DNA from 2 places in the Agrobacterium sp. GW821-FHT14E08 genome. Region 2 is predicted to be linked to the other one. Evidence: riboswitches for the same ligand, from Rfam matches in the RefSeq annotation. Region 2 holds a riboswitch; the other holds the start of a gene.
What was found. A riboswitch is a leader RNA that binds a small molecule or an ion and turns the genes downstream of it on or off. The one in region 2 is predicted to bind cobalamin.
Positions count from the first base shown of each region.

Region 1: linked by a shared signal. The riboswitch ahead of AC1ROR_RS18570 (DUF1636 family protein) and the one ahead of AC1ROR_RS15195 (ABC transporter substrate-binding protein) in region 2 are both predicted to bind cobalamin.

Region 1 is NZ_JBXAPJ010000005.1:86,257-90,918, forward strand. Features, by position in the region: gene AC1ROR_RS18560 (cobyric acid synthase) at 1-1,126, opposite strand, end outside; gene cobO (cob(I)yrinic acid a,c-diamide adenosyltransferase) at 1,128-1,745, opposite strand; cobalamin riboswitch at 1,880-2,091, shown strand; gene AC1ROR_RS18570 (DUF1636 family protein) at 2,210-2,635, shown strand; gene cobW (cobalamin biosynthesis protein CobW) at 2,632-3,669, shown strand; gene cobN (cobaltochelatase subunit CobN) at 3,673-4,662, shown strand, end outside.
Region 2 is NZ_JBXAPJ010000003.1:531,517-536,178, forward strand. Features, by position in the region: gene argE (acetylornithine deacetylase) at 1-90, opposite strand, end outside; gene AC1ROR_RS15190 (GNAT family N-acetyltransferase) at 317-1,195, shown strand; cobalamin riboswitch at 1,316-1,550, shown strand; gene AC1ROR_RS15195 (ABC transporter substrate-binding protein) at 1,711-2,739, shown strand; gene AC1ROR_RS15200 (FecCD family ABC transporter permease) at 2,736-3,764, shown strand; gene AC1ROR_RS15205 (ABC transporter ATP-binding protein) at 3,761-4,561, shown strand; gene AC1ROR_RS15210 (pseudoazurin) at 4,558-4,662, shown strand, end outside.

The DNA.
Region 1 (4,662 bases), on a different contig from region 2:
GCCTCTTGTCGCCGGTCAGAACCGTCGTCACGTCCAGCAGGCCAAGCCCTTCCACCGTCGCTGGCGGTCCTTCGATGCCGTGAGGGTCGGAAATAGTTTTTCCAAGCATCTGGTATCCACCGCACAGCCCAAGAACATAGCCGCCGCGTCTGGCATGGGCCTTGATATCGATATCGAGACCCGCAGCTTTCAGCACGGCGAGATCGGCAATGGTGGATTTCGAGCCGCAGAGCAGGACCAGATGGCAATCAGCGGGAATGGTGTCGCCCGGCCGTATGCGGATCAACTCCACCTCCGGCTCCATGTCCAGCGGATCGAGATCATCGAAATTGGAAATATGCGGCAGGATCGGCACGGCGATGCGGATCTTTGCATCGGGCTTTCGCCCAGCCGGGCCGGAAAGTCCAAGAGCATCCTCTGCCGGCAGTTTCGCGGCATCGGAAAAATGGGGCAGAAGCCCGATTGACGCCCAGCCGGTCGTTTCCGCAATCATCCGCATGCCGTCCGAAAACAGGGCCGGATCGCCGCGAAAGCGGTTGACGATAAAGCCTTTTATCATTGTGGCATCGTCTGGTTCGACCACGGTTTTTGTGCCGATGAGGCTTGCGATGACCCCGCCCCGGTCGATATCTCCGATCAGGATCACCGGCGCATCAGCGGCGCGAGCGAAACCCATATTGGCGATGTCGTTGGCGCGCAGGTTGATTTCGGATGCGCTGCCCGCCCCTTCCACCAGCACCAGATCCGCCTGATTTTTCAGGAGCTCGAAGCTTTCCAGCACACGCGGCATCAGCCCGGCCTTCATGTGCTGATATTCGGCCGCTTTGGCGTTGCCGACGATTTTGCCCTGCACCACCACCTGCGCGCCGGTTTCACTCTGCGGCTTCAGCAGCACCGGGTTCATGTGAACGGAGAGCGGAACACCCGCTGCACGCGCCTGCAGCGCCTGTGCGCGGCCGATCTCGCCGCCATCGGCGGTGACGGCGGCATTATTCGACATGTTCTGCGGCTTGAACGGCATGACGGACAGGCCTCGCTTGACGAAGGCGCGGGCGAGGCCGGCGACCATCAGCGATTTGCCGACGTCGGAGCCGGTTCCCTGAAACATCAGCACGCGTGCAGCCATGTTAGAATTCTATCCCCGCCTGTGCTTTCACGCCCGCCTTGAAATGATGTTTGACGAGGGTCATTTCAGTCACCATGTCGGCGGCGTCGATCAGCGGTTGCTTGGCGTTGCGGCCGGTAACGATGACATGCAGATCGGGCCTGCGGCTGGAAAGGGTTTCAACGACGTTTTCCAGCGGCAGGTAATCGTAACGGAGCGCGATGTTCAGCTCATCGAGGATCAGCAGGCCGATGGTCTCGTCCGCCATCAGGACCTTGGCTTCCTCCCAGGCCTTCGTGGCTGCCGCGACATCGCGCTTCAGATCCTGCGTGTCCCAGGTGAAGCCCTCACCCATGGTGCGCCAGACAACCTTATCGCCGAAGAGCGTCAGGGCCTGCTGTTCACCCGTTGACCATGCACCCTTGATGAATTGCACCACACCGACCCTGCGCCCGGTGCCGAGCATGCGCAAGGCGAGACCGAAAGCGGCTGTGGATTTGCCTTTGCCCGGGCCTGTATTGATCATCAGCAGGCCTTTTTCGATGGTCTTCCCGGCCACTTCAGCATCCTGAACCGTCTTGCGGTTGACCATTTTCTGCCGGTGACGTTCGGCTTCGCCGTCGCTGATGTCGCGTGTCATCGCGTTTTCCTTTTCATCCAGCGGCGCGGGACCGGATGCCCCTGCCATTCGGAGCGGCGACTATACTCAATTTGCCGCACCCGGCAATGCGTGAGGGACAGGGCCGCGGCATTGACCCCCACGCCCGTTCAGCCTAAGGGTAAGGCACTGACGGTCTTTTCCCGGCAACGGGAAAAGCTAAGAGGGAACACGGTTCCACCCTGACAAGGTCATTCCGTGGCTGCCCCCGCAACTGTAAGCGGTAAGCCCGCACCGTAAAGCCACTGGACCCTCAATATGGTTCGGGAAGGCGGTGTCTGGGTGTAGAGCCGCGAGCCAGGAGACCTGCCGTTTCAGGAAAAACGTCTGCCGGGCGGGGTGCTCCGGTCAGTCGGTTAGATCGAACATCCGGTTTGCGCCGACGCGTAGGCCGTTTTCGACATCCGCACCCCGAGATTTTTGCTAGGCGCGGGAAACGATACGGTTTGGATATTTCAGCGACATCTTCATGCTCGAGCGAGAATAGGCAAGACGAAACGGCGTCCGGCGTGATCGTCTTCGTTTGCAGAAGCTGTCGCGATGAAGCCGACCCCAATGCCGAACCACGCCCCGGTTCGCGTCTCGCCGACGCCGTCATCGCGAAGGCGAAAGAATCCGGCACTATCGTTCGTTCCGTCAATTGCCTTGCCAATTGCAAGCGCGGCCTTAGCGCTGTGCTGCGCAGCGCCAATGGCTGGTCCTATGTATTCGGCGGGCTGACACCCGGTGACGCGGAAGACCTGCTGACCGGCGCACGGCTGTTGGCTGCCGCTCCCGATGGCCTGATGCCCTGGCGCGGCCGCCCCGAACCATTGAAGCGCGGCATGGTGGCGCGCATTCCCCCATTCGATTTTACCGAGGAGAGATCATGAGCACCCTTCTGGACCGCGTTCCCTGCACCATCGTCACCGGCTTTCTGGGGGCCGGCAAAACAACGCTACTGCGCGGCCTTCTCGAAAAACTCGACGGCAAGCGGCTGGCGATCATCGTCAACGAATTTGGCGATATCGGCATTGATGGTGAAATCCTCAAAGGCTGCGGCATTGAAAGCTGCCCCGAAGAAAACATCGTCGAACTGGCCAATGGCTGCATCTGCTGCACCGTGGCGGATGATTTCCAGCCCGCCATCGAACAGATTCTGAGCCGCCAGCCGAAGGTGGAGCACATTCTCATCGAGACCTCGGGACTTGCCCTGCCCAAGCCGCTGGTGCAGGCTTTCCAATGGCCGGCGATCAAGAGCCGCGTGACGGTGGACGCCGTTGTGGCCGTCGTGGATGGTGCCGCCCTTGCCGAAGGGCAGGTGGCGCACGACATGGAAGCCCTTGCCGCCCAGCGGGCCAATGACGGGGCGCTGGATCACGACGACCCGGTTGAAGAGGTATTCGAAGATCAGGTCGCCTGCGCCGATCTTATCGTGCTGACCAAGGCCGATCTCCTGGACGTTGCCGGCCTCGACAAGGCCAAGGCGCATATCCTCGAGCATCTGCCGAAGGCCGCAAAGATCGTGGTCGCTTCGAATGGCGCCATCGACCCCGCCGTGCTGATCGGTCTTGGTCTTGCTGTGGAAGAGGATATCGAAAATCGCCGTACCCATCACGATGGTGAACTTGACCACGAGCATGACGATTTCGACAGCTTCGTCATCGATCTGCCGGCCGTGACCGATCCGGAAGCGCTGGCAGCCCGTATCGCCGAGACGGCGGCTGCGGAAAATGTCCTGCGCATCAAGGGCTTCATCGAGGTTTCCGCAAAGCCGATGCGCCTGCAGGTGCAGGCTGTCGGCAGCCGCGTGAACCACTATTACGACCGGCCTTGGGCCGCGGGCGAGGAGCGCCGCAGCCGCCTCGTCGTCATCGGCGAAAAGGGCATCAACCGCGAAAAGATCGAACAGATGCTGGCCGCCTGACCCATGCATATTCTCGCCACCACATCCTCGTCTCTGGACGATCTGATCGAGCCGGTTGATCTCAACCAGCCCCGTTCGGATGTGGTGGTCATGTCTTTTTCAACGAGTGATCTTGCCGGGCTGGAACAGGTGTGGCGGCAAGCCGAGCCTGGCCTTCCGTCGCTATCCGCCGCGAACCTCTCCGAGCTTCGCCATCCGATGTCGGTCGATCTTTGGATCGAAAAGACGGCGGAACATGCCAGCGTCATTCTTATCCGGATTCTGGGTGGCGCGGAGCGCTGGCGTTACGGTGTTGAACAGCTTGCCATTCTCGCCCGGCGGCGGGGCATAAAACTGCTGCTCCTGCCGGGCGAATGCAGCGAGAGGGACGAAAAACTCGAGGCGGCCTCAACCGTTGATCGGCAAATTCTGGCCTCTGTCCTCTCCTTCTTCCGCGAGGGTGGGCGCGAGAATATGGGTCGGCTTGCCGCTGGTCTTGCGGCGCTTGCAAGCGGTGGCGCATGGCCGGATATCGAGGCCCAGCCGCTGCCGAAAGCCGGCTTCTACCGGCCGGGTAAAGGTGTCGTGGACCAGGGGGAAGCCAGCGCAGGTTTCTCCGCCGGTGCAGCCATCCTGCCGGTTCTCTTTTACCGCTCCATGCTTCTGGCAGGCGATGCTGCGCCCGTGGACGCGCTTTTTCACGCACTATCGCAGCGCGGTTTTGCGCCATTGCCGATTTTTGTCAGCGGCCTGAAGGATGGGGAAGCGATCCGTTTTCTCGAAACGGTGCTACCTGATCTGGAGCCCGCCGCAATCATTGCCGCCACGGCCTTTGCCAGTCAGACGGATGAAGGTGGCAAGACACTCTTCGATCGTCTCGGGGTGCCGGTGTTTCAGGTGGTCATGGCGACCACGCGACGGGATGGCTGGTCCGAGAATGCGCGTGGTCTTAACCCGTCAGATCTTGCCATGCATGTGGTCCTGCCGGAACTCGATGGCAGGATTCTTGCCGGT
Region 2 (4,662 bases):
ATCTGCGATCCATCCGGCAATGTCGCCATTGGCGGTTCCGACCACCGACGGGAAGCCGACAAGACGCTCAAGGATTTCGATTGCGTTCATGGCCGTCTCCGCTGGCCGGCCGCTTGCGCTTGACCGGATTGTCATCGCAAAAGCTTAAAATGGTCTGCGGCGTTTATCTGCTGAAATGCGGGTGATTTCGGTAGATTGTTGTGTCCTTCCAGTGCTTTCAAAAAATTCCTGCTGGTGTGGCTGGTTATCTTCGGATGTCGTGGACCGGGCTGTGGGGCCGGAGGTTCCGTATCGGAGGGGATGAGGGCCGCTTGTCATGGACCTGCTCAAAGTCGATAGTTTCGAGTTGCGGACGGTAGATATTGCCGATGTGGATGCCGATCATCTGCATGCGCTCTCCATGGCTGTCGGGTGGCGATATCACGCTAATGAATGGTGTTTTCTGCGCCAGTGCGGCGTTGGCCTTGCGGCGCTGGACGAGATCGACCGTGTTGTCGCAACCGCCATGCTGTTTCCCTATGATCAGGGCTTTGCGACGCTCGGCATGGTCATTGTGTCTCCACGCTTGCAGGGGCAGGGCGTTGCGCCGTGGCTGGTGCGGCAACTGATCGGAAAGTTTCCCGCCATCTCCCTTCGGCTGAACGCCACGGATGTGTCGCGGCGGCTGTTTTCCAGACTTGGTTTTGCCGGCGATACGGAAAAAGTGCATCTTTTTCGCGGAAAGGCACGGTGCCTTGCCGAGACGCCGCCATCTGGCAAAAAACGAAGGATAGAGTCGCTATCGGAAGAACATCTGCCGGAGGTGGCGGCGATAGACCGGGCGGCCTTCGGTGTTTCCCGCCATGGCGTCTTGCAGCGACTTCTGCGTGAGAATACGGGCTATGGTCTGTTCGAGGCGGATCGTCTCATCGCTTTTGCGCTGCGCCGTGCGGCGGGGCGGGGTCACATCGTTGGCCCGGTGGTCGCGAGTGAAGAGACGGATGCCATAGCTCTTGTGAGACGGCATTTTGCCGATCTGGAGGATCAGCTGGTGCGCCTCGATAATAGTTGTAGCGGTGGCCCCTTCACCGATTTTCTAACGCAATCCGGGCTTGTCGTGATCGAGACGCTCACCACCATGTCGAAAAACGTGCCGCAACCGGTGAGCACCGGTGCCGCCAGAGTTTTCGCGCTGGCAGGCCCTTCATTGTGTTGAACGGCGGCGCCGACGCACGCGATGCGCTTCAGGATTTTGTTTGATCCATGTCTTTGCCTCAGGTCCGCCCTCACACTTTCGGCAGACATGCTTTGGCAATTGACGCCCCGCCTCTTGCCCCTTATGTGAGAAAGCGACGGTTCCTGAGGCCGAAAGGCGAAGGGATTAATAGGGAACATGGTGCGGGTGATTATTATGACCCAATGCCGTGGCTGCCCCCGCAACTGTAAGCGGATTGCCGTTCATCCTCGTGACGCTTCGACGCGTCATGCCACTGTGTTCTGCGGAATGCGGGAAGGCAGATGAACGGCGCAAATTCGTGAGCCAGGAGACCTGCCGTCAAAATATGAACCATCGTTACGGGCGGGGAAGCCCGGAGGAGGAGATTGTAATGTTATTTCATAACATTTGGTTTGCGTCCCGTCGTTGTTCTCCGTACAAGACGTTCCGCTGTTGCTGCGCGTTCTAACGCCTGCTGCTCTGGAACAAGCGATTTAATTTCGACTGGAGAACATATGTTGCATTCTAGACGCCTGCCGCCCTATGCCGGCTTTCTGGCCGCTGCCCTTGCGGCTTTGCCCGTTTCCGCCAGGGCTGCCGAAACGGTCTATCCCCTGACGATCAACAGCTGCGGTCAGGAGATCACCTTCAAACAGGCGCCTGCCCGCACCGTATCCGTGGGGCAGAGCACGACCGAGGTTCTTTATCTGCTCGGCGTCGCCGACAGGGTAGTGGGCACGGCGCTGTGGATCGGTCCGGTTCTGAAGGGTTACGAGGAGGCCAATGCCAAGGTGGAGCGGCTGGCCGACAACGATCCGAGTTTTGAGGCCGTGGTCGGCAAGAAGCCGGACCTTGTGACGACGCAGTTCCAGTGGCAGATCGGCCCTGAGGGTGTTGTCGGAACGCCGGCGCAATTCGCCGAGCTCGGTATTCCCGTTTATACATCACCCGCCGATTGCCTGGGCAAGGACAATTCCGGCGGTGGCGATGGCGTGCGCAACACCGTTTTCACCATGGACCTGATCTATCAGGAGGTCCGCGACCTCGCCAAGATATTCAACGTGCAGGAGCGCGGCGAAGACGTCGTTGCTGACCTGAAGAAGCGCGAAGAGGCGGCCCGCGCCAAGATTGCCTCGGTGAATGGCAAGCTTTCCGCCGTCTTCTGGTTCTCCAGCGCCGAACTCGATATCGATCCCTATGTAGCCGGCCGCAAGGGTGCGCCAGGTTACATCATGTCTGCGCTCGGGCTTAAGAATGTCATTGAAAGCGATGAGGAATGGCCAACCGTCGGCTGGGAAACCATCGCCAAGGCCAATCCGACCGTGATCGTCGCCGGCAAGATGGACCGTCGCCGTTTCCCCGCCGACGATGTTGCCGTCAAACACAAGTTCCTCGCGACCGATCCGGTTGCCAGCATCATGCCCGCCGTCAAGGACAAACACGTCTTTGACATGGACGCACAGGCGATGAACCCGACGATCCGCACGATTGAGGGCATCGAAACGCTGGCCGAGGCGATTTCCGCCGCCGGCCTCGCCAAGTGAACGGTTTTTCCGTCCATCTCGGCAGGGCGGGTCTGGCTTTTGCCGCGCTCGCCCTGCTGCTCGTGGCGCTGATGGCTGGTGCGGCCATCGGCGAGACCGCCATTCCCTTCGATGTGGTGGCGAAAACCATCGCAAACCGTGTCTTCCACGCGGGTTATCCGCTGGAGCCGCTGGATGAGGGCATCGTGTGGAGCTACCGTCTCAGCCGCGCCGTCGTCGCCGCCTGTTGCGGTGCTTCGCTGGCGCTCGCCGGTGCGGTGCTGCAATCGCTTTTGCGCAATCCGCTTGCCGATCCCTATATTCTCGGCATTTCCGCAGGCGCCTCCACGGGGGCAGTCGCCGTGGCGCTTCTGGGCTTCGGCGCCGGGTTCCTGACGATGCCGGCGGGCGCCCTGATCGGGGCTTTTGTTGCTTTTTCGCTGGTCAGCCTTCTGGCGGTCAGGGCCGGGCACGGCAACAGCGCCATCATCCTGGCGGGGGTCGCCGGTTCGCAGCTCTTTAATGCCATGACCTCGTTCATTGTCACAAAATCCGCCAATGCCGAACAGGCGCGCGGCATCATGTTCTGGCTTCTGGGCAATCTTTCGGGCGTGCGCTGGCCGGATGTGTGGCTGGCCCTGCCGGTCTGCCTCGCCGGTCTTGCGGTATGCCTCTGGTACGCCCGCGCGCTGGATGCCTTCGCCTTCGGCGGCCAGGCCGCAGCCTCGCTCGGCATCCCCGTGCGCTGGGTCTATGCGGTGCTGATCTCGGTTTCGGCGATCATGACGGCGGTCATGGTGTCGCTGGTCGGTTCCATCGGCTTCGTTGGCCTCGTCATTCCCCATGCGGCGCGCATCTTCGTCGGCGTTCGCCATGGGCTGTTGCTGCCGGTGACGGCGCTGACCGGCGCGATTTTCATGATCGTCGCCGATATTCTCTCCCGTATCGTCATTCCCGGGCAGGTGCTGCCCATCGGGGTCATCACCGCGCTCGTCGGTGCGCCCGCCTTTGCCTTCATCCTTGGGCAGAAAAGGGGTCGGTCATGAGATTGTCCGCCCACGATCTGCATTTCCATGCCGGCAACATCGAAATCGTCCGCGGCGTTTCACTGGATGTTGGTTCCGGCGAGTTCCTCGGCATTATCGGGCCGAACGGCTCGGGTAAAAGCACGCTTCTTTCCATGCTGGCCGGCATCCGTAAACCGCGCAGAGGTCACGTCACGCTTGGCGAGGAGCCGCTTGCCTCATTCGGGCGGCGCGAGCTTGCCCGCAGGCTCGCCTTTGTGGAGCAGCAGGCCGAAACCACCGAACGTATCAGCGCGCGACAGGCTGTCGAACTTGGACGCACACCCTATCTCGGCCCGCTTTCCGCATGGTCGTCAAAGGATGATGCCATCGTCGATGCGGCGCTTGAAAATGTCGACATGGCGGACAAGGCGGATCGAAGCTGGCATCACCTTTCCGGCGGCGAACGGCAGAGGCTGCACATCGCCCGCGCGCTGGCGCAGGAGCCACATATCCTGCTTCTGGACGAGCCGACCAACCATCTCGACATCGGCCACCAGATCGGCCTGCTCGATCTGGTGCGCCGGCAGGGCCTTACCGTCGTCGCGGCGCTGCACGATCTCAATCACGCCGCCATGTTCTGCGACCGCGTCGCCATCTTGCACCGGGGCGAATTGATCGCGGTCGGTCCGCCGCATGAGGTTCTGACTTCAGCGACGATCGCTTCCGTTTTCGGGGTGCAGTCGGTTGTCACCACGGATGAGGGTGGCTTTTCCCACATTCGTTTTCTGCCGGCCCACGGGGCAGCCGATCACCCAAGGAAAGTACTGGCACGATGATGAAATTGATGACGCTCGAAAACATTGGTTTTGGCGTAATTCCAAACATGAAAACGCTTCGCGTTGTTGCTGGAATTGCCCTGGCGGCGATCACTGGTTTT